DNA from 3 places in the Rhodococcus sp. BP-349 genome. Region 1 is predicted to be linked to each of the others. Evidence: riboswitches for the same ligand, from Rfam matches in the RefSeq annotation. Region 1 holds a riboswitch; each other region holds the start of a gene.
The links. Region 1 has a riboswitch for thiamine pyrophosphate ahead of thiO (glycine oxidase ThiO). Riboswitches for the same ligand answer to the same signal wherever they lie in the genome.
Positions count from the first base shown of each region.

Region 1 (7,770 bases):
GATCACGGCGGCGGCGACACCCTCGCCGCAGCGCTGGCGTGCGCCCTCGCCCACGGCTACGCGGTGCCGGACGCGTTCGAGTTCGCCAAGGAGTGGGTCACGAAGTCGCTCGAGGCCGCGTACGACCTCGGGCACGGACACGGACCGGTCTCACCGCTCTGGCGACTGCACCAGTCGGCTGATGCGTAGATCCTCGGGCACACCCGTCAACTTCGGCGAGAACAACCCGCGTCGGTAGGGCTTGGCGGCGAGTCCGACGGTGTCGAGCACCTCGGGCGACACCAGGTCGAGCGCGGCATTCGAGATCATGACGTTGCCGTCCGCACCGGTCTGCATGACGCGCGCAGCCACGGTGACGTCGACGCCGAGCCAGTCCGATCCGACGGCGCGCGGGCAGCCGGTGTGGACGCCGACGCGCATCCGCGGGGTGTAGCCGTTCACGTCGACACGGGCCAGAGCCGTCTGTGCCTCGAAGACGGCTCGCACCGCGTTGTCCGCGCTGGGGAAGACGGCCATCAGCCCGTCGCCCAAGCGTTTGACGATGTGACCGCCGCGGTCGAGCATCGGCCGCTCGACCGCACGGGCCACCTGCTTGAGCAGCACCAGCGTGGTGGCGTCACCAGCGGACAACGACCAGGTGGAGAAGCCGACGAGATCGGTGAAGACGATGGTGACCTCGCGTTCGCCCCGTCCGCGGCCCGCGCGTTCGAGCACCGCCTGCCACACCTGCAGCGCTCCCAGCGAGAGTTCCTTCGACGCGCCGGGAGCGTCGCCCTGCAATCGGTCGGTGACCCGCGCGACCATCCGCGCGGCTCCGGGTCCGGCCGTCGAGAGCGGATCGCCGAACGACGGATCACCGGGCAGCACTCCGCGTACGCGGCGGACCAGTTCGACCACCCGCGGCGTCCGGTTGACGGTGCGGGCAGCGTCGGCGGCCCGACGGGCGGCGTCACCTGCACTGATCTTCACCGCTCGACCTTATCTTGTCGTTACTCCGAGTGACAGTAAACGTCACTCGGCCTGACGGGCGGCGTCTCGATCGGCACCCACGGGGACGCCGTTCGGGCCCGTCACCGACTCGGCGTACGTGCCGATGCCGTAGGCGACGGCCTTCGAGTTGATGCCGAGAGCCTCCCGGTCGACGTTCTCGAGCGTGTCCTCGGCGGTGTGGTAATTCGGGTCGAAGGGCTCGTTCGCCGTCCCGCCCCAGCGCGCGGCCTGCTCCTCGGTCTTCACGTCGTCCGCGCCGCTGAAGACACCGCCCGACGGAATCCCGACCTCGATGAAGGGGCCGTAGTCCGAGCGTCCGTCGAAATCGGTGCCGTCGGCGTCCTGCGTAGTGAGCTGTTCCTCGAAGACACGCTCGATCGCGTCCGAGCCGGTGGGGCCCGCGGGTTCACCGACCTGATCGGAGTCGTCTCCGTCGTAGACGAGGTAGCCGGCGTTGTTCGACCCGACCATGTCGAAGTTCAGGTACAACGCGATCGCGGCCTTGTCCTCGTCGGACAGTCCCTCGACGTACTTCGTGGATCCGACCAGACCGAGTTCCTCCGCGCCCCAGAACCCGAACCGCACGGCATTGGTCACGTCCGGCGAGCCACCCATCTGCAGCGCGGACTCGAGCACGGCGGCGGTACCGGTGCCGTTGTCGTTGATGCCCGGGCCTTCGGGGACCGAGTCGAGATGCGCTCCCGCCATGACGACGTTCTCGGTGGACCCCGTGGTGGTCTGCGCGAGGATGTTGCGGCTCGTCGTGGTCTCGGTCTCCGCGGCGAGAGTGATCCGCGCGGTGGTCGGGGCGGCGGCCAGCGCGGCACCGTCCTCACGGCTGACACCCACCGACGGGATGCGCGCATCCTCCTTCGCGCCGAGCGTGCCGGCGTCGAGCGGACCGTCCTCGTTGTTGGAGACGATGATCGCCGCGGCACCGCGCTCGGCGGCGATCTGCCCCTTCTGCGCGAAAGAGCACACCCCGCGCGGGACCAGAGCGACCGCACCGGTCAGCGTGAGGCCGTCGTAGTCGGTGGCCTCGCAGCCGGGTGAGTCGTCGGCAGGTGCTGCCACGATAGGACCGGAGACCCCACCGGCGGGCGTGGCCGGCGAATAGGTGAACGCGCTGACCTGCACATCGCGGTCGGCGGCACGCAGCGCCACCGAATCGAGTGTGTAGCTGTCGAACGAGAACTCGGGCGTCTCGACGTCGAAGCCCGCGTCCCGCAGCCTGCCGGCCACGTAGTCGACGCTGGCGTCGTATCCGGCGGTGCCGGCGGCGCGATTTCCGTCGTGCGCGTCGGCGATGTCGGAGAGCTCCTGCAGGTGGCTCACCACCGCGTCGAGGGTGACGGCCTCGGACAACGAGGAACCCGTGACCGGTGCGGCCACGGGTTCCTCGGACGGGGTGGCTCCCTCACCGGACGAGCCGGAGGAGCCGGAGGAGCAGGACGACAGCGCGAGCACTCCCGCCGCACAGATCGCGAGGGACAGGGTCGATCGTGTCGTCCGCATGAACGTCACCTTAACGGCAGAGCGGTCACGCGTCTCGCTTGTTCACCACCACCACTGCGGCGCCGAAGACGACGGCGACGAAGGCCGCGAAGTAGGCCAGGCTGCCCCACGGTCCCCAGTGGTACTCGACTCCGCCGGGCGAGCCGAGGAAGTTGTTCGCGTTCATGAACGGGAGGAAGGGCATGATGTCGCGCCCGATGCTGCCGAACAGGTTGAACAGCGACTCGATCAGCAGCGGCCACAGGAGCAGCAGTGCGATCGCGGCGGCCGACTGTCGCAGCAGCGCACCGACTCCCACGGCGAGGACGACGCACAGGAAGGCGTAGATCGGCACACCGTAGATGGCGCGCCACGCCTCCGAACCCTCGAGGACCAGCGCGGCACCCGCATCGGGTCCGGCCGTGGCCTTCGCGATGTAGAACGCGCCGAGCGTGAGCACGAGGGACAGCACCGCGCCGAAGACGCCGATGAGCAGCGCCTTCACGCCGAGCACAGAGGCGCGGCTGGGGATCGCCTGGAACGTGGTCCGGATGATGCCGAAGCGGTACTCGCTGGTGATGGACAGCGCCGCGAGAATCATCAGCACGAGAACGCCGAACCCGCTGACGCCGGCGACGGCGTCCGCGAGGGTCGGCAGGAACGGCTCGAAGCCGGGATCGTTACCGGCGGCGATGTCGTTCTGCACGGTGGTGACCGTCGACTTGGCCGAGAAGCCGATGACCGCGCCGATGCCCAGCCCGAGCACCACGATGATGACGGTGCACCACCACGGCGACTTCGTCGAGGTGAGTTTGATTCGTTCCGCTGCAAGAACACTCATCGCAGTGCTCCTCCCATCACGTCGTCGGCGGTACCGGCGCCGTGGTACTGCACGTCGTCACCGGTGAGTTTCATGAACGCGTCCTCGAGCGAACCGTGCTGGGACGCCAGCTCGTGCAGGACGATGTTATGGCGCGCGGCGATCTCGCCGATCGCCTCCGTGGTGGACTCGGCCACCACGAGGGTCGGCTGCACCTGATCGAGGCTGCTGGGCTCCTTGACCGTCAGACCTGCCGACGTGAGCGCGCTGCGCAGGGCGTCGAGCTGGGGGCTGCGGACGCGGACCGACGCCTCCGAGGCGCGGTCGACGAACTCCTGCACGGACGAGTCCGAGATGAGCCGGCCACGGCCGATGACGATCAGTTGTTCTGCGGTGAGCGCCATCTCGGAGAGCAGGTGCGAGGACACCAGTACGGTCCGCCCCTCGGCGGCGAGGCGCTGCATGAATTTGCGGATCCAGACGATGCCCTCGGGATCGAGTCCGTTGACCGGCTCGTCGAACATCAGGACCTTCGGGTCACCGAGCAACGCACCGGCCAGACCGAGTCGCTGCGACATGCCGAGGGAGAACCCGCCGGCCTTCTGCTTGGCCACCTCGGACAGACCGACGAGGCGGAGCACCTCGTCGACGCGGGACGAGGCGATGCCGTTGGAGGCCGCCATCCACTGCAGGTGAGCACGCGCGGATCTGTTGGGATGCACCCACTTCGCGTCGAGCAGAGCGCCGACGGTGCGAATGGGATTCTTCAGCTCACGGTAGGGCCGACCCTCGATGAGTGCCGTGCCGGACGTGGGCTGGTCGAGTCCGAGGATCATCCGCATCGTGGTGGACTTGCCGGCACCGTTGGGGCCGAGGAAGCCCGTCACGATACCCGGGCGCACCGTGAAGGAGAGATCGTCCACGGCTTTCTTCGCGCCGAACTGTTTGGTCAAACCTGTCACTTCGATCATGTGCATCAGGATGCCCGAGCAGAACCATCGACCACATCGCTCCCGGGTCTCGACCCGGGTCATCCGAAGGGATGACGCGACCCTGAGCCGCCCCCGGGGTGGTCAGTCGACGTCGGGCGAGGACGCCTGCGCCCAGAACCGCTTCGGGATCCGACCGGCCAACGCCGCCGATCGTCCGCCGCGCACCGCATCGGCCATGGCGGAGGCCATCATTCGCGGATCACGAGCGCGCGTCACCGCGGTGGCGAGCAGCACCGCCGAGCACCCCAGCTCCATGGCGAGTGCCGCGTCGCTCGCCGTACCGATGCCGGCGTCGAGCACCACGGGAACCCCCGCCGCCGAGGTGATCATCTCGATGTTGTGCGGATTCGCGATGCCCAGACCCGTCCCGATGGGCGATCCGAGCGGCATGACCGCGGCACACCCCACGTCCTCGAGGCGACGCGCGAGCACCGGATCGTCGGTGGTGTAGGGCAACACGACGAAATCGTCGTCGACGAGCTGCTCCGCGGCACGCACCAGCTCGATGGCGTCGGGCAGGAGGGTCCGCTCGTCCGCAATCACCTCGAGCTTGATCCAGTTGGTCTCCAACGCCTCTCGTGCCAGCTGCGCGGTGAGCACTGCCTCGGCGGCGCCGCGACATCCCGCCGTGTTGGGCAGGAGCGCGATGCCCAGGCGCGTGAGCAGATCGAGCACCCCGGTGCCGCCCGAGGCATCGACGCGTCGCAGAGCGACGGTGGTGAGTTCCGTACCCGAAGCGACGAGGGCCTCCTCCAACACCGCGAGGTTGGCCGCGCCCCCGGTGCCCATGATCAGGCGGGAGGAGAAGGTGCGGTCGGCGATGGTCAGCTGATCAGCCACCCTGCACCGCCGTCAGCACCTCGATGGTCCAGCCGCGGCCCACGTCCTCGCCCCACCGCGAGCGCGGCAGCACGATCCCGTCCACCGCCACGGCGATGCCCTTCTCGGGAAGGCCCAGCTGGGTCAGCATGTCCTGCACCGTGGTGCCGGGCTCGAGGTCGTGATCCGCACCGTTGACGGTGACACCCACTGCGGTCATGTTCGTCTCCTACCGTGCCCGATCTCGCGTGAGACTCGGAAACCGTTCGGGGAGAGCGCATGCCGCCTCTGTCAACGGCTCGCCCTCCAGTTCTGCCACCACGGCGTCCGCCGTGACGGGCGCGAGCAGCACCCCGTTGCGACCGTGCCCGGCGGCGACGATCACGCGGTGGTCCAGCCGCCCGATGACGGGAATGTTGTCCGGGCTCCCCGGCCGCAGGCCCGCCGCCGTCTCCGCCAACTCGTAGTCACCGACGGCCGGGAACACGGCCTCGGCGTCCGCCAGGAGGTCGCGGACGCCGGCGACGGTGACGGCGGTGTCGTCACCGTGCTCGTACTGCGTCGCACCGACCACCAGACCGTCGCCACGGGGGACCAGGTACACCGCGCGACCGTTGACGCTCGCGCGGACGGTGCGCGTCGGCGCACTCGCGGAGCCGGGGCGCGCACGTAGGCGCAGGATCTCGCCTTTCACCGGCCGCACCGGAACGTCCGGCAGCAGACGGGACGTGGACCACCCCGCGGCGACGATCACACGATCGGTGGTCAGCGCATCGAGGTCGGCGACCGGAGTGCGCACGATCTGCACTCCGCGGTCGAGGACCGCGGACTCCAACGCGAGCACCAGCGCCCGGTTGTCCACCGACAACTCCCCCGGCGCCGAGAGGCCCAGGCGAACGCGCGGCGAGAGCGACGGCTCCAGAGTGCGGACCTCGCTACGCGAGAGAATCTCGAGATCGTGGCCCTGCGCACCCACCCAGTCGGCGACGGTGCGCAGGTCCGCCGCGTCGGCCGAGTCGAACGCGACGGTCAACGACCCACTCGAGACGACGACACCGCGCCCCTCCAAATCCGCGCGCAGCACCGGATCGTGCCACCGCCGCAGCGACGCGGAACCGAGTGCCAGGAGTGCATGTTCGCCGGGCCAGCCCTCGGACAGCGGCGCGAGCATGCCGCCCGCCACCCAGCTGGCGGCGCCGTCGCCGACCGCGCGTGCACCGAACGTCGGGTCGTGCAGGGTGACGGACCATCCCGCCGCCGCGGCGGCGCGGGCGCAGAAGAGGCCGATCACCCCGCCGCCCACGACGGAGACGGAACGCTGCATGAAACTCACTTCCTCCGCCGGCATGACCCGGGTCAGGTGGTTACGGTCTGGGCGCCCTCGCCCACTCTCAGCCCCGTCCGGGACTCCCGTGTTCGTTCCCCTTCACACTAACCGCAGTACTGGGTGGTACTACATTCACACTCGTGACGACTTCGAGGACCACCGCCCGCGAGCGGCTCGCCACCGCCCGTCTGTATCTCTGCACCGACGCCCGCCGCGACACCGGCGACCTGGCCAAGTTCGTGGACGCGGCGCTGTCCGGGGGCGTCGACATCGTGCAGCTCCGCGACAAGGGGTCGGCGGGTGAGAAGAAGTACGGCGCCATCGAGGCGAAGGACGAGCTCGCCGCTCTCGCGGTCATCTCCGCCGCGTGCCGCCGTCACGGCGCGCTGATGGCCGTCAACGATCGTGCCGATCTGGCGCTCGCCTCGGGCGCCGACGTGCTGCACCTCGGCCAGAACGATCTGCCGGTGCACTACGCGCGCCGCATCGTGGGCCCGGACGTCGTCATCGGGCGCTCCACGCAGAACCGGGCACAGGCCACGCTCGCCGACATCGAGGACGGCGTCGACTACGTCGCCACGGGACCGGTGTGGGCGACTCCCACCAAGCCGAACCGTTCGGCCGCGGGCCTGGACGTCGTGCGTGAGGTCGCCGAATCGCATCCCACCCGGCCGTGGTTCGTCATCGGCGGGGTCGAGGAGAACAACGTCGCGCAGGCGCTCGAGGCGGGCGCGTCCCGCATCGCGGTGGTGCGGGCGATCACGCAGGCTCGCGACCCCGAGGCGGCGGCCCGTCGACTGCTCGATCTGCTGCCGTCGGTCTGACCGTCAGAGTCCGTCCGGCGACAGGACGGTGACGTCGGCGGGGACCGCCGAGCGCACCGCGTCGTCGGCCGTCACGACGACGACGCGCAGTTCGGTGTCGTTCCGGACGGCGGCGAGCGCCGCGTCCACGTTCTCGGCACGCACGGTGTCGACGATCCACCCGAAGCTGCCGACGGCGAGCCGCACGGTGCGCGCCGGGAGTTCGTCGGGGGCGTCGGCGGCCAGGACCGCGCGGACGGGCACGGTGCGCAGCGACGGCCAACTCTCGGCGAAGGCGGGGTGCAGCGGCAGCGAGTCCACCTCGTGCTCGGCGACCCAGCGCAGCTCGGTGCTCTCACCGTTGGGAACGGTGTCGAGTTCGTGCTCGGCGTCCGCGACGACGGTGGTGTAGGACCACCCCGAGTCCTCGACCCTGGTGACGTGCTCGTCCCGCACGGTCAACTGGTCGTCGGTGATGCCCGCCTCCTCGCCGGCCTCGCGCACGGCCGCGTGGACGGCGCTCTC
Region 1 covers NZ_JABUDR010000002.1:467,782-475,551, reverse strand. Annotated here, with positions in the region: gene thiD (bifunctional hydroxymethylpyrimidine kinase/phosphomethylpyrimidine kinase) at 1-189, shown strand, start outside; gene HQ325_RS12630 (adenylate/guanylate cyclase domain-containing protein) at 151-969, opposite strand; gene HQ325_RS12625 (M28 family peptidase) at 1,012-2,505, opposite strand; gene HQ325_RS12620 (ABC transporter permease) at 2,531-3,325, opposite strand; gene HQ325_RS12615 (ABC transporter ATP-binding protein) at 3,322-4,275, opposite strand; gene HQ325_RS12610 (thiazole synthase) at 4,378-5,085, opposite strand; gene thiS (sulfur carrier protein ThiS) at 5,129-5,335, opposite strand; gene thiO (glycine oxidase ThiO) at 5,345-6,439, opposite strand; TPP riboswitch at 6,432-6,539, opposite strand; gene thiE (thiamine phosphate synthase) at 6,583-7,266, shown strand; gene HQ325_RS12590 (NUDIX hydrolase) at 7,270-7,770, opposite strand, start outside.

Region 2 (7,770 bases), 750 kb from region 1:
TCGCTCGACGATGCGAGGTCGGCGCCCAGAAGCGTCGAACCCGGTTGCAGCACTGCGACGATCGTCTCACCGTCGATCAGGACGTCCAGGGGCTGCGACCCCGTCGGCGAGACGACGATGCCCCCGTGGACGAACGTGGTCGTCACGGTGTCACCAGGGGACCGTAGGCGTCGGGTCTGCGATCGCGATAGAAGGCCCACCGATCGCGGACGGTCGTGATGAGCGACAGGTCCAGATCGCGGACGATCAAGTCGGCCGCACTGTCCGAGGCGACCTCGCCGACGAACTTCCCCTCGGGATCGACGAAGTAGCTGGTGCCGTAGAAGTCGTTGTCTCCCAGCTCTTCGACTCCCACTCGGTTGATCGCACCGATGTAGTACTCGTTGGCCACGGCCGACGCCGGTTGCTCGAGCTTCCAGAGGTAGTTCGACAGGCCTCGCGAGGTGGCGGACGGATTGAACACGATTTCCGCACCGGCCAGTCCGAGTGCGCGCCAGCCCTCCGGGAAATGGCGGTCGTAACAGATGTAGACCCCCACCTTGCCGACGGCGGTGTCGAACACGGGCCAGCCCAGGTTGCCGGGGCGGAAGTAGAACTTCTCCCAGAAGCCGTTCAGGTGCGGAATGTGGTGCTTGCGGTACTTGCCCAGGTACGTGCCGTCCGCGTCCACCACGGCGGCGGTGTTGTACAGAATGCCTGGTTGTTCCTTCTCGTAGACCGGCAGCACCATCACCATGCCGAGTTCCTTCGCGAGGGACTGGAAACGCTCGACGGTGGGTCCGGGAACCGATTCGGCGTAGTCGTAGAAGGACGCGTCCTGCACCTGGCAGAAATAGGGGCCGTAGAACAGTTCCTGAAAACAGATCACCTGCGCGCCCTGCTCGGCTGCCTGGCGGGCGTACTCCTCGTGGGCCTGGATCATCGATTCCTTGTCGCCGGTCCAGGTGGTCTGAACCAGTGCTGCTCGAACGACAGTCATGACATGACACCTCCGCGTCGGCCCCGTACCGGTGATCCTGCACCCGATCGGCCGGGTCGTCCACCGGTGGAATTCAGCCGTTCGCCACCTCGGGAGGCAGGGAGTCGAGCATGTCCACCGACGAGCCGTTCCAGCGATAACGGACCAGCGCCGGTCCGCCGGAAACCTCCGCGGTCGCTTCTCCGTCCCTGAGCCATCGGTACGACACCGTCACCGTGTCGTCCAGCTGCGCATACGGATCGATGTCGGTGAACGCGTACGGACGGGCGGTCGCCGTTCCGAGGTATGCGCCGTCGTGGAAGAACAGGACCGTCGTGGGACTCGAACCGGTGGCACCGTCGGGGACGGCCACCGCCCAGGCCAGCGTGGCGCACGGATCGCCCTGGCTGTACAGGCTCCAGGCGCTGCCGGAGAAGGTGGGCAGAGAGTCGATCGCGGAGGCGACCACCGAGTCGTCCAGGCACGGATCGGCAGGAGTCTGTCTGTTGCCGTCCACCACCTCCTGCGGCAGGTCGTCCAGCATCATCACGGACGATCCGTTCCAGGTGTAGCGGACGAACCCGGGTCCGCCGGACTGCTGCGAGGTGGACTCACCCTCCCGGAGCCACCCGTACGACACCGTGACCGTGTCGTCGGTCTGCGAGGCGACGTCGGTGAACGAGTACGGCAACGCGGTGGCGGTGCCGAGGTAGGTGTCGTCGTGGAAGAACAGCACCGTCCACGGACTCGACCCCGTACCCCCGTCGAGCGCGGCGAGCGCCCACGAGAGCGTCGCGCAGGGATCGCCCTGGCGAACGAGCCGCCACCCGTTACCGAAGAATTGGGGCAGCGATTCGATGCCCGCCGCCACGACGGAGTCCTCCACACACGCGGTCGACGGTTCCGGCGCGGCCGACGACGCGGGTTCCGTACCCGGTGCCGGACCCACCGCTGTCGAGGTCGTGGTGGTGGTCGGAGGAGGTGGCGCCGCGGAGCCCTGGCCGGAGTCGGAGCACCCGCTCGCGAACAGCACGGTGACGGCCAGGGTCGCGAGAAGTGTTCGTCTCATGATCTGTCCATCCGAGCGAACAGACCGATCGTTACGTCGTCGACGAATTCGTCATCGATCCGTGACCCGAAAGAATAGGAAACATCATTGTTGTAGAAAGGGTGACCATATCTAGGTCAGCCTGACCTTGCTGGTGGAGACGCTTTTCGCGTATTACCGTCATCGTCATGACTTCCCTCGAAATGCCCCGCGTCAGTGAGTGCAGCGTCAGCGCCTGTTCGTACAACCACGACGGATGCCACGCCTTCGCCATCAATGTCGGAGGCTCGAACGGAACGGCCGATTGCGGCACGTTCATTCCTTTGAGCACCAAGGGCGGTCTCGACACCGTCTCCACCCAGGTCGGTGCGTGCCAGCGCGTCGACTGCTCGTTCAACGACAACCTCGAGTGCAGCGCGGCAGCAGTCCGCATCGGCGCCGGCGAGTCGTCGGACACCGCGAACTGCCTCACCTACAGCAAGGCCTGACGAACCTCAGCTGAAGCCGAGCACCTTCTCGCCCCAGATCTCGCGCAGCTCACGGTCCGGATCCTCGACCAGAGCATCACGCCCGTCGATGACGAGAGTGCGACGACGCTCGTCGTAGGGCGCCCAGTGCTTCGACCCGTCCAGCGCAGCAGGAACCCCGTGCCACGCGAACGCCACCCAGCGTCGCTGCATTCGCCGGGAGACCTGCTGCGCTGCCTTGCGCCCACCCAGCCAGAAGGTCGGGTCCCGGTCGAAGGTCCCGAAATTACCGAAGACGTACGGCAACTCGGTGGCGTGACCGGCGCCGATACGCGCCGCGCGCAGCACGGGTGTCGCATGATCGAAGCGGTAGACGAACGTCGGCGCTCGTCGGCAGTGGGCCTCCGCGATCCACAGGCTCGGCATCCGGAACCCTGCGTCGCGCGAGAGCGCCAGCGCGCCCGCACTCTTCGGCAGATCCGGGTACGCGGAGAGGATGTCGGCGATACGGGCCGGTGAGAGATCGGGATGGTCGACGGCGATCGCCTCGAACATCGTGCTCACCGTGTCCGAGGTGACCGGCATCAACGGCGACTTCATCAGGCGGAACACCGATGCCTCGTCGTGATTCGAGCCGATGATGAGCGGGACGTCGTGCGAGAAGCCCTTCTGGAACGCGGCCACCGGATACCGCGGCACCACGTCACCGTCGACGACGGGTGCGAATCCCAATGTGCCGGGCACTTTCTCGGGAATCTCGTAGACCAGCTTCTCGGCCGCCTCGACGAGCCTCTCCACCGGCATCGCCCGCAGCTCCTCTGCACGCTCTGCGGGCAGATCGACGAGTTCGAGGAACCGCTGCGCGACGGTGCGCGCGCGTTCCGGGCCGTACACCGACGTGGCCGGGGAACTCTGGGCGATCGCCTTGTGGAACAGACCCTCCGCGTGCGGTGACGTCATGAGAGTGGTCACCGACGCGCCACCGGACGACTCACCGAAGACGGTGACGTTGGTCGGGTCGCCGCCGAACGCGGCGATGCAGTCGCGCACCCACGTGAGCGCCGCGATCTGGTCGCGGAGCCCGAGATTGGTCTCGAAGACGCTGCCGTCGGTGTCGAACGACGACAGGTCCAACCACCCCAGCGCGCCCACCCGGTAGTTGACGGTCACGACCACCACCTCACCGAGGCGGGACAGGTTGCGCCCGTTGTAGATCCGTTGCGCAGATGATCCCAGGACGTAGGCGCCGCCGTGGATCCACACCATCACCGGACGGGAGATGCCGTCCGGTGTCGGGGCCCAGACGTTGAGCGTCAGGCAGTCCTCGTCCATCGGGATGGACGAGTCCATGGGAATCGGGCCGTCCCGGCCCTGCGGTGCCATCGCACCGAAGGTCCTGCCGTCGCGGACCCCGTCCCACGGCTCCGGCGGGCGTGGTGCGCGGAATCGGTGCTCCGCCAGCGGCGGCGCCGCGAACGGGATGCCCTTCCAACTGACCACGTCGCCGTGCCCGTAGCCGCGGATCTCACCGTCGCGCGACGAGACGACATGGCTGCTCTCGGTTGCCCCCACGAGGACCGACGTTACAGGGAGTGCGGGGATCGGACCTCGATGGTCGTCACGCTGTCACCAGTCGACCGAGCGCGAACAGGGCCGCTGGAGAGTAGCCGAGGACGAGCGGTGCCAGACCGTCCACGACCAACCACGTCGACGAGCCCGACCCCGCGCCGTCGACACCGTGTTCCAGGGTGAGCCCGGCACTCGGAGCGCCGATCCACGCGCGCCACGACCACACCCGCGCGGCCTCGTCCACCGAGTGGACCTCGAAGGACACCCGCACGCCGAGGGGTCCGCGCACCGTGCCGGTGGTGCCGGCGGCGAGTCGATCGGTGGACGCGTCGACGCCCATGATCTGCGGTGCCCACGTCGACCAGAGCGACAGGTCCATGTACCGCTCCCACGCGACGTCGGCGGAGGCGTCGCCGGTGCGTCGCAGAGTCTTCTTCATGACCGGCGGGATTCACCGTTCCGGCGCTGCTCAAACTGCCGTCAGGTCGCCGCTCCACAGCCGTCGCGCCGGGCGTAGGGTCCGAACCAAGCGAAACTCCTCCGCCATCGACCGGCGCGGCCGGTGGCCGACATGTAGGTGGACAAGGATGACCACACAGGCATCGGCCAATCACACGGCCAAAGTCATCGGCGTGACCATTGCGGCCGCCGTCGGCGGCTTCCTCTTCGGTTTCGACAGTTCCGTCATCAACGGCGCCGTCGACTCCATCCAGGGCAGATTCGCCCTCGGCGAGTTCCTCACCGGCTTCACCGTCGCGATCGCCCTGCTCGGGTGCGCGGCGGGCGCCTGGTTCGCCGGCGGACTGGCCGACCGGTGGGGACGCAAGAAGGTGATGCTGCTCGGGTCCGCGCTCTTCATCATCTCGTCGGTCGGCTCGGGTCTGGCCTTCAGCGTTCCCGACCTGATGCTGTGGCGTGTGCTCGGCGGTCTCGGCATCGGCATCGCGTCGGTGATCGCCCCCGCGTACATCGCGGAGATCTCGCCGGCCCGGATGCGCGGCAGCCTCGCGTCGCTGCAGCAGCTGGCCATCACCATCGGCATCTTCGCCGCACTGCTCTCGGACGCCGTGCTGGCGGATCGTGCGGACGGTGCGTCCAACGACCTGTGGCTCGGCCTCGAGGCCTGGCGGTGGATGTTCATCGTCGGCGTGATCCCGGCCGTCGTCTACGGCGTCCTCGCGTTACTCATCCCCGAGTCGCCGCGTTACCTCGTGGGCAAGCACCTCGACGAGGAGGCCGCGCAGATTCTCGCGAACATCACCGGCGAGAAGCACCCCAACGAGCGCATCCACGAGATCCGCCTGACACTGCGCAAGGAACAGCGCTCGTCGTTCGCCGACATCCGCGGTCCGCGCTTCGGCCTGCAGCCGCTGGTGTGGGTCGGCATCATCATGGCCGTCCTGCAGCAGTTCGTCGGCATCAACGCGATCTTCTACTACTCCACCACACTGTGGAAGTCCGTGGGCTTCACCGAGAGTCAGTCCTTCACCACGTCGGTCATCACCTCCGTGATCAACGTGGCCATGACGTTCGTGGCCATTCTCTTCGTCGACCGGGTGGGGCGGCGCAACCTGCTCATGGCCGGCTCCATCGGCATGTTCGTCGGTCTCCTCATGGCGGCGATTGCGTTCTCCCAGCAGATCGGCACCGGCGACGAGGTCTCGCTGCCCGATCCCTGGGGCGTCGTGGCGCTGATCGGCGCGAACCTGTTCGTGATCTTCTTCGCGTCGACGTGGGGACCGATCATGTGGGTCCTGCTCGGCGAGATGTTCCCGAACCGTATGCGCGCCATGGCTCTCGGCATCGGTACGGCCGCGAACTGGGTGGCCAACTTCGTCATCTCGCTGCTGTTCCCGTCGCTCACCGAGATGGTCGGACTCTCCATCGTCTACGGCGGCTTCGCACTCTTCGCCGCCCTGTCGTTCTTCTTCGTGAAATCCAAGATCCCCGAGACCAAGGGGATGGAACTGGAGGACATGAAGTAGCCGCACGACCGCCGGTGCTATGGTCGGCGAGTTCTGACACGGGGTGCTTCGCGTCGCGAGGCTGAGACCACACCCGAGAACCTGATGCAGGTAATTCTGACGAAGGGATGTCACGGCCATGACGCCGTACGACCATGCGGTCGACGCTGCCTCCACCATGGATGCAGCCGACCTCACACGCTTCACCGACCTCCTCTGGGACCGCACGGCAGGCCTGCGGGCCCGGATCGACGACCTCGAGTTCCTCACCCGACTCGGTGACGGCACCCTGCCGATCACGTCGTTCCGGACGTACATCGAGCAGGACGGCCTCTACCTCGAGGGATACGCGAAGGCCTTGGCCATCCTGTCCTCGCGCGCCGTCGATCCGGAGGCCGGAGCGTTCTGGGCCACGTCGGCGGCGACGGCCGCGACTGTCGAGAAGTCGTTGCACACCAGCCTTCTCGCCGACGTCGCGCTCGGCGGTCCGTCGGAGACGTTGGTCGAGCACAGCCAGGCGTGCCTCGGATACGTCTCGTTCCTCACGGCGACGGCGGCGACCGACACCTACGCCGTCGGCGCCGCGGCCGCGCTCCCCTGTTTCTGGATCTACGCCGAGGTCGGCCGCGGACTCGCGGCCTCGGCCCGCGCAGTGCTCGACGCCGATCCGGACCACCCGTACGCCCGGTGGGTGACGACGTACGACGCCGAGGACTTCCAGACCTCCGCCGCGCGCGCCCGCGAGCTCGTCGACGCGGCCGCCGAGGTGGCCGGCCCGGCCGAACGACAGCGGATGAGTGACGCGTTCGTCGTGGCGATGCGCTACGAACTGCTGTTCTGGGACACCGCCCTGAACACCGTGCCCTGGCCTGCGTCGGGGTCGGACGCATGAGGGCGCGGCACACGAGGGTCGGGCGCATCGCGGCTCTGCTCACCGTGTCGCTCGTCGCCGCCGCGGGTCTCGCGGGCTGCGCCACGTCCGATGCCTCCGACGCGAACACGATCCGCTTCGCGCTCGACTGGACACCCAACACGAACCACACGGGCCTGTTCGTCGCCCAGCAGGAGGGCTACTTCGCGGACGCCGGGCTGAACGTCGAGATCCTGCCGTACAACTCGACGTCCCCCGACACGCTGATCGACTCCGGCAACGCCGAGTTCGGGATCAGCTTCCACAGCTCCGCCACCTACGCCCGCGCCGCCGGTGCGAAGGTGACCTCGGTGATGGCGCCGCTGCAGCACTGGGCCACCGGCATCGGCGTCCGTGCCGACCGTCAGGACATCCGGAGCCCCCGCGACCTGGACGGGCGGACCTACGCCGGGTTCGGCGATGCGGGCGAGGAGGCCACCCTCCGCAAGGTGATCGAGAACGACGGTGGCACCGGCGATTTCGAGACCGTGGTGCTCGGGACGTCCGCGTACGAGGCGGTCTACTCCGGTACCGCGGACTTCACCGTCTCCTACTTCGCGTGGGAGGGTCTCGAGGCCGAACGGGCCGGAACCCCGATGACGTACTTCGACTACACCGACTTCGGCTTCCCCGACTCGTACGCGATCGTCGTCGACGGCGGTGACGAGTGGATGGCCGAGCACCCCGAACAGGCGCGACAGTTCGTGCAGGCGTTGCAGAAGGGTTACCAGAAGGCCGCCGACGATCCCGACGCGGGCGCGCGCGATCTGATCGACGCCAACCCGGGAGCGTTTCCGGACGAGGATCTGGTCGTCGAGAGTCAGCGCATGCTGGCGAAGGACTACATGCTCGAC
Region 2 covers NZ_JABUDR010000002.1:1,218,525-1,226,294, reverse strand. Annotated here, with positions in the region: gene hydA (dihydropyrimidinase) at 1-146, opposite strand, end outside; gene HQ325_RS16010 (nitrilase-related carbon-nitrogen hydrolase) at 143-979, opposite strand; gene HQ325_RS16005 (LppP/LprE family lipoprotein) at 1,053-2,027, opposite strand; gene HQ325_RS16000 (DUF1540 domain-containing protein) at 2,195-2,494, shown strand; gene HQ325_RS15995 (carboxylesterase/lipase family protein) at 2,501-4,045, opposite strand; gene HQ325_RS15990 (SRPBCC family protein) at 4,092-4,481, opposite strand; gene HQ325_RS15985 (sugar porter family MFS transporter) at 4,630-6,027, shown strand; TPP riboswitch at 6,057-6,152, shown strand; gene HQ325_RS15980 (TenA family protein) at 6,146-6,898, shown strand; gene HQ325_RS15975 (ABC transporter substrate-binding protein) at 6,895-7,770, shown strand, end outside.
Region 2: it holds a riboswitch for thiamine pyrophosphate, as region 1 does, so the genes downstream of both, HQ325_RS15980 (TenA family protein) here and thiO (glycine oxidase ThiO) in region 1, are expected to answer to the same signal.

Region 3 (7,770 bases), 580 kb from region 1:
ATGAGACGACGGTTGGTGAATAGGAACGCGTCTCGGATCAACAGGTACGCAGCGTGAATCTGTTCTCCGTTGCCGAGCAGCCGGCCGTACTCGGCATGAGCTGCCTGCGGATCGATACGTCCAGCATTGCCCATCATGCCATCGAACAGTCCCATGATCCATTCCTTCGATCTCGCCAGCCTCAGAGTCTCGGACGGTACCGGATAACGCTTGCGTCGAACGGCATTCGGCGCACAAGCGGCTGAACACCTACCGCCCCGCCCTCCGACGATCCCCCTCCGAGAACCCATCCACCTGCTGCATCCCGTAGGCGCGCTTCCGATCCTGATAGTCCACCACTGCCGAGAACGCTGCGCTCACACCCACCGACGAGGCGTCGTAGGTCAGCGACTTGTCGGCCTTGAAGCCCATCTGCGAACCGGTGTCCACCGCGTCCATGTTGGCGCCCAGGAACACGAAGTCCCACCCGTACTGCGATTCCTGCTGCTCGATCAGCTCGCGAACCGCCTGGTTCGACCACTCCCGACTCGAGTTCTCCTGCCCGTCGGTCATCACCAGCACGGTGACCGATCCCGGCCGTTCTTCCTCGGGCAAGGCCGCAAGCGACGAGCCGATCTCGGTGACGAACTTCCCCACCGCGTCGTACAACGCCGTCATCCCGCGGGGTACCAGGTACAGCGGAGGGACTCGGTCGATCGGTGTCGAGTCGTAGACCATCGCGTACTGGTCATCGAACTGCGCCAGCGTCACGACGGTTGTGCCGTCGTGACCACGCTCGGCGTCGATGAAGGCGTCGAAGCCACCGCGGGTGTCGTCGGCGATGGACGACATCGAACCGGAACGGTCGAGTAGGGCTGCAACCAGGGACAAAGAAGCATCTGGCATGGGAACTCCTGAGATGGGGACGGATAGGTGAACTGACGATCAGGCGACGGAGACGGTGACTCCGCCGGAGAACAAAGAGTCATGAAGCTCGATCTCCGACGGTGCGGTGCCCGCCGGCACGTCGTAGACGAGTGTCGCCACGAGTGAGTTGCCCGGATTGATCTGCGAGAATCCGAGATTCGGGTCATTGGTCACCGTCGCGAGCGTGTCGGTCGAGTACTCGCGCCCCTGCCCGTCGAGCAGCTTCTGCGACGACGTGTCGAACAGCTGCTGCTCGTTGCCGATGTTCGCGACATTCAGGGTGACCAGCACGTACTCGCCCTGCGGCGTCTGCGACGTGTACTGATCCCCCACACTGGCGACGCCACGCTCGACGTTCTGCACGACGAACTCGAACTTGCCGTCCCTCACCGCGGCACCGATTCCCGGTGCCGACTCTTCGGCCGGCGCACTGCTGCCCTGCGTTGCGGCCTGCGAGGAGGACGTGGTGCCGCTCGTCGACGAGTCCTGTCCTCCGCTCGCCAGATTGACGCCGACCGCGATTACGACGACCGCACCGATCGCCGTGAGGATCTTGTGCCGCAGGAACCAGTTCTTCGTGGACGGCGGCTGCTGTGGCTGCGCGTACGGGTTCTGGGGAGGCTGAGTCATGGCGAGTCCTTTCGGTGGTGCCGGCACCGGTCGGTGCGTCCCACCAAGAACACCGCAGTGACCCCGTCGGGCACCTCGTCGATTCGGCCGGTCCCACTCCTCCTTTCGGTCGGCTTTCGCGACCGAAGAACGGGGGCTCATGTCGGACCATGGCCGTACCGTCTTCTCTGTGACCACTACTGCAGCTACGGTTCGGCGTCGCGCCTGGACCGTCGGCGCAGTGACGCTCAGCTTGTTCTGCACCTTCATGACTGCCGGTCTCGCGGGCACATCGGGAACACCGGTGTGGAACGTGGCGCTCGGCGTCGTCCTCAATATGGCCGCCGCGATTGCGTTGATCTGGCGACACGACAAACCGTGGATCGTCCTCGCGATGGCCGTCGCCGGTCCGCTCTTCTTCGCCACCGACGCAACGGCCGCGCTGATAGCCCTCTACGCGGTGGGCGTCTTCGCTCGAGGTCGCACTCTCGACGGTGCTGCAGTCGCGGTCTACCTGGCCTGCGCGATATCCCTCGTATACGACGCAGGGCGCCGCCGCGACTACTCGGTCCTGACCATCGGAGTCAAGCACGTCGAGGGCACTCCCCCGCCGACGTGGTCGCTTCCCTGGTGGCTTCCCTGGCTCGTCGCGGCCGTCCTCGTCGCCGTCGTCCTGGGGCTCTCTCAGCTTCGCCGTACGAAGTCCGATCTCGTGGTGGCCGTGCAGTCCCGCGATCAGGCGACCGCGCAATCGCAGCGCCTGCACGAAGACATGCTGATACAGCAGGAACGCTCCCGCATCGCGCGCGATATGCACGATACCCTGGCCGCCGGGCTCAGCCGAATATCGTTGCTGGCAGGCGGTTTACAGGTCGGGAGCAATGACGGACCGGAGAAGATCTCCAACACGTCGGCACTGATCCGGTCCACTGCTCACGAGTCCCTGGACGAGCTCAAACGCATCATCGGCGTTCTCCGCGGGTCCGACACCGGCGGCGAGGATGCTGGTCGGCGCAGCATCGCGGGAATCGGGGACCTTGTCGACGCAGCGCGTTCTGCCGGGTGTCGGGTGACGCTGGTCCAGGACATTCATCCCGGTGTGGTCGGCGATCTGACCAGTCATACCGCGTACCGCATCGTGCAGGAAGCTCTGACCAACAGTCAGAAGCATGCCCCGAGTTCCCCCCTTCACATCACGGTGAGTGGGGCGGACACCGACGGCATCAGCCTGACTGTGCGCAACCACATCTCGACGACAGCGCAACCTGGCCCTGGTTCGCGAACCGGACTGGCCGGCCTCGCGGAGCAATCTCACAACGCCGGCGGGTGGGTGCGGTGGACAGCCATGGGTGGCGAGTTCATCGTGACGGCCTGGCTCCCCTGGTACTCCTGACGCGTCAGTCCTTGACCAATCCGCCGTCGACGACCAGGTTCTGCCCTGTCACCGCTCTCGACCACGGCGACGCGAAGAACAGCACGGCATCCGCGAACTCGGCCGGCGTCGTCACCCGGCGCAGCGGGGTGCTGTCGGCGATCATGTCGAACACCGCGGGCGGGGTCGCGGAGCTGGCATCCGTGGTCCGCAGCAGACCACCGGACACCATGTTGACGGTGATGCCATCAGGTCCCAGGTCCGCCGAGAAGGTTCTCGTCAGCGCCAACAAGGCAGCCTTCGCTGCCGTGTAGTCGTGATACGGAACGACGGGGTTCTGCACGAGATTGGTGCCGATCGTGATGATCCGCCCGAATCCCGCCTCCCGCATACCCGGCACAGCTGCCTGCGTGGTGTGCAGAGCGCCGGCAACGCTGCCACGGAACTGCGAGTCGAACGCCGACCACTCGATCTCGTCGGCCTTGGCACGGTCGTCACCATTGAACGAGAAGTCGATCAAAGCGTTGTTGACGACGGTGGTGACAGTCGACCCGAAATGCTCACGTGCCCTGTCGAACAGCGCGTCGACCTGGTGCCGGTCCGTGACATCGGCCTGCACCGCGACAACGCGGTCAGGACCGAACTCCGATGCCAGAGCATCGGCTGCGGCTGCACTGCGGTGGTAGTTGACCACGACGCGGGAACCTTGCTGCAGGAACGCTCGCGTGATCGCAGCACCCAGTCCGCGAGCACCGCCCGTCAGGAGCACGATCTGTTCGGCCAGCGGCACTGTGCGCATCTCGACATCCCTTCGCCAGCATGACCTGGTCAGGTTCGACGGGTGTGTTCTCAGCCGGTTCGGTTCGGCACCCCGTGTCCGACTCCATAGAACACCTATCCGCTGTGGCGTGTCGTCGCGACCCGATACGGTCGACCCATCATGGACTCCGATGCGGTCATCACCGTTCTCGTCGTGGACGACGACGCATTCGTTCGTCGCGGCGTGGCGGACATCTTCGCCGCCACCACGGACATCGTGGTGGTCGGGTCGGTCTCGGACGGTGACGAGGTCCCCGCCGCAGTCGCCGCTCGTCGGCCCGACGTCGTCCTGATGGATCTGAAGATGCGCCGAGTAGACGGACTCGACGCCACGCGAGCATTGATGGCATCGGCACACCCACCGAAAGTCGTCGCGATGACGGCCATGGACGTGGACGATCTGGTGGTCCAAGCCATCGAGGCCGGAGCCCATAGCTTCCTCAGCAAGTCGGAGGCGCCCGAGACGTTCCACCAGTCGATCCGCGCCGTCGCTGCCGGCAACACTCTGTTCTCCGAGGAATCACTCCGAAAGATCGTGGCCACCACCCGACCACCGCGGCCGACAGTGACGCTGGAGGCGCTGACCGACAAGGAACGAACAGTGTTGTCGGTCATGGCATTAGGGGCAACGAATGCCGACATCGCTCGGCAGCTCTACATGGCGGAAACCACGGTCAAGTCGCATCTGACTGCTGTCAATCACAAGCTGCAGGTCACCAACAGGGTCGAGGCTGCGCTCATGGCGTTCCGCGCGGGATTGGTTGTCTAGAACTCTAGATGTGGCAGACAGCGCCTGGTCTGCATGCATTCGAATGCGGCAGGAAACTGTCGGTTCCGGTCGAAAACCGAGCGTGTAATCCGGTCGAGAAGTGAGCACTCGTCTCGACGATGGAGGAGTGATCACCGTGGAGGACTGGGCGTTGATTCGTCGATTGCACGGCTCGGAGAAGATCTCGCAATCACAGATCGCCCGCCAGTTGGGGTTGTCACGGAACACGGTGGCCAAGGCGGTGAAGTCATCGAGTCCGCCGCAGTACGAGCGGGCGCGGCCGACCGAGTCGGCGTGGTCGCGGGTTAAGCCGTCGGTGCGGGCGTTGTCGGCGGCGTATCCGTCGATACCGACGACGCTGATCGCCGAACGAATCGAGTGGCCGCGGTGGCCGGTCGTGGCTGTCGGAGAACGTCGCGCGCGTCGACGGTGACGCGACAGCAACTACACAGTGGACCCTACCGGGTGACAGCCGCACGGCAGCGCCTGAATCCATGACCAGAACGACCATCAAGCCTGCGTCCAGGCCATCGCGTCGTAGCCTGTAGCCGTCAGCACGGCAATGCCTTCGCGGAGCCCCTCTGGCAAACTAAAGTCAGTTACGGCCGAATGCGCGGTGCATCCCACAGCTACCTCAGCTTCTCTGCGATCGCCGTCCGGGTGTCTGGCGGCAGCTGGACACGGATGAAGTCGTCGAGGCGTTCGGGATCCGGCTCGACCCTTTCCGCGTCAGCAAGGGTCTCCCATGAATCGTAGTCGGCAGGGTCGGCGAAAGTCACCACGCCGACCCCGTGAGCCCTCGCGACGGCGACTACGGTCGTGACCTGCTCTGCGAGGGCTTCCTCCAGAAATGCGGGCACATGCAAGACGACGTACGCATGGGTTGCTGCACGTCTTTGGGCCAGGGCCTCGTACACCGCGGTGACGTCGATCTGATCAGACGGCTTGACCTCGAAAACAGCAACTTCCAAGAATTTGCCCGGGACGTACTCGTAGGTCTTGACCTGCACTGCCAGCAAGTCTGGCCGGGTCCATCTCCCACCCGTCGGCTTGCTTCCACCCTGGGCGACATTGTCAGCTCGGAGAGGAACAGACCTCGCGTCTTTCCCCCATTCGTTCCGCAAGACCTCAAGCAGGGGTTCGTAGAGATCCGCTTCACGGATCGTCGACACGTTGGTGGGCATCGCAAGAACGCCAGATTCTGTAAGACCCGCAGCTTCGCCTTCGAGCGCTGCCGACGCCACCATCCGGCGTAAGCTACCGCCTCGCCCGTGTCCCCGGCGAGCTAGTTGCTTGTCCACTAGCAAATCTCGCACAAGCCAGTACTTCTTCTGACTCCAACGCAACTCTGCTTTGAGAGTCATGTTGCCGATGCCCCTACCGTCGACAGGCAGCTTCGCCAAGAGCTTCTGCTCATCGTTTGTCAACTGCTGCGCAGCCATCACTGTCCTTCGCTACTAGTTGGCTTCAGTCCTGTTCGACGATTCTCCGAATGACGTCTAACTTTTCCCGGTCGGATCGACGAACTTTGTCGTCCACGAATTTTGTTAGTTCTGTGCGGACGTCGTATACGAACGGGTTGAGAACGGCGTCCAGCACGGCCGACACTCGGCCACCATCTCGTTGATACAACCAAACTTCTTGAGACTGTCTCGGTTCTGTATTGAAGTCCGGGTCGAGCAGCCACGCGGGAAAGTACCCGATATCCTCATTGGCCAGACTCTCTGCAATCTCAGCCAGCACGTAGCGACCCAACCGGGTATAACCCAACGAGTTGCGCAGCTGCCCGAGTTCTACTTTGAGAAGGCCGTCGTTCTCGGCCACGCGGGACGGCAGCGGTTCTTCACTCATATCTGTTCCTTCGAACGAACTCTCGACGACGTAGACACAAATCTTACCGATCCGCTTAGGCGGGTATGCCCCACACTCGCCCGAACTGCGCCGCGCGGATCCCGTGCTAGACCTGAGTCAACGGTGCTATTGCCCGGTCAACCGACACCAAGCCGAGCTCGCTCGACCTCGATGATCGACGCCTCGGCCGGGCCCACACCACGATCCCATCCGGAATCCACCGCTGATACGTCTGCGTCTTTGGCCTGACTGCGACGGGCGTATTCGTCGAACAGTTGCGATTTCTTGTCTTGCACCTCTCGCATGCGCTCGTCAACCGATTCTTTCGCCAGCAGCCGGTGGACCTGAACGGTTCTCACCTGGCCCATACGGTGCGCCCGAGCAACAGCTTGGACCTCGGTGCTCGGCTTCCATTGCGGCTCAGCCAGAATTACGACAGATGCTGCCTGGATGTTCAGGCCGACACCTCCGGCTTCGATCTGACTCACCAACACTGCAGGGCCGGTGCACGAAGTGAAATCATCAATCATGCGCTGCCGCTGAATGGATGTCGTCGCGCCGGTGAGCGGGCCAAATACCGTCCCCGGCACCTGCCGGCTGACGGTGTCCAGCACCGACTTGAAGAACGAGAAGACGAGCACCTTGGAACCGCTGTCTTCGGCCTCACGCACAATTTCGATGAGCCGGTCCAATTTAGCTGATTTGCTCCCGGAGTCGCCGGTATACGCCGCTTGACGCATTGCCATGAAGTTGCGCGACGCTACCGCAGATCGATAACGATCCTTGTCATCCGCAGTCGGCTCGACCCAGTCCTCGACTTCGATGAGGTCTGGTAGCTCCCCGAGCACGTCCACCTGATTCCGTCTCAGGTACGCAGGCGCTACCGCCCTTCTGAAAGCTTCGGCGCCGCTGATGCCGTCCGTCGACTTGATGCCTCGCGCCGTCGCGGGCTGCACATATTCCACCAGTGTTCGAAACTCGCTCACGCGGTTCTCCATCGGCGTCCCACTCAAGAGAACAGCACGGTCCGCGGATTCGATGATGGCACGCGACGCAATCGACCGCTGCGCCACCGGATTCTTGACGTAGTGAGCCTCATCGATCACCACCAGCGATGGCACCACGGATATGCGCAGCTTCTGCAACGTCGTGAATGTCGTGATCGCCACCCCGCCAGATCTCTGCCACTCGGTAACCGCACGGTCTCGGTCCGCTCCATACAACTCCACGGGTCGCAGAGCAGTGTGTTTTTGTGTTTCGTTAGACCAATTAATGAGAACGCTGGCCGGGCAGATGACGAGGAAGAGTTTGTCTCCCTTGGCCGAAAGATGTGCTGCCACAGCCAAGGCCTGAATCGTTTTCCCGAGACCCATTTCGTCACCCAAGATGCACTTCCCACGAAGCAGAATGTAGCGAGCTCCGAACGCCTGGTACGCCCGCAGGT
Region 3 covers NZ_JABUDR010000002.1:1,048,672-1,056,441, reverse strand. Annotated here, with positions in the region: gene HQ325_RS15315 (PH domain-containing protein) at 1-155, opposite strand, end outside; gene HQ325_RS15310 (VWA domain-containing protein) at 250-885, opposite strand; gene HQ325_RS15305 (DUF4352 domain-containing protein) at 925-1,536, opposite strand; gene HQ325_RS15300 (histidine kinase) at 1,757-2,908, shown strand; gene HQ325_RS15295 (3-oxoacyl-ACP reductase) at 2,913-3,686, opposite strand; TPP riboswitch at 3,677-3,771, opposite strand; gene HQ325_RS15290 (response regulator transcription factor) at 3,828-4,475, shown strand; partial or broken gene HQ325_RS15285 (helix-turn-helix domain-containing protein) at 4,612-4,900, shown strand; gene HQ325_RS15280 (hypothetical protein) at 5,105-5,917, opposite strand; gene HQ325_RS15275 (hypothetical protein) at 5,943-6,326, opposite strand; gene HQ325_RS15270 (DEAD/DEAH box helicase) at 6,464-7,770, opposite strand, start outside.
Region 3: it holds a riboswitch for thiamine pyrophosphate, as region 1 does, so the genes downstream of both, HQ325_RS15295 (3-oxoacyl-ACP reductase) here and thiO (glycine oxidase ThiO) in region 1, are expected to answer to the same signal.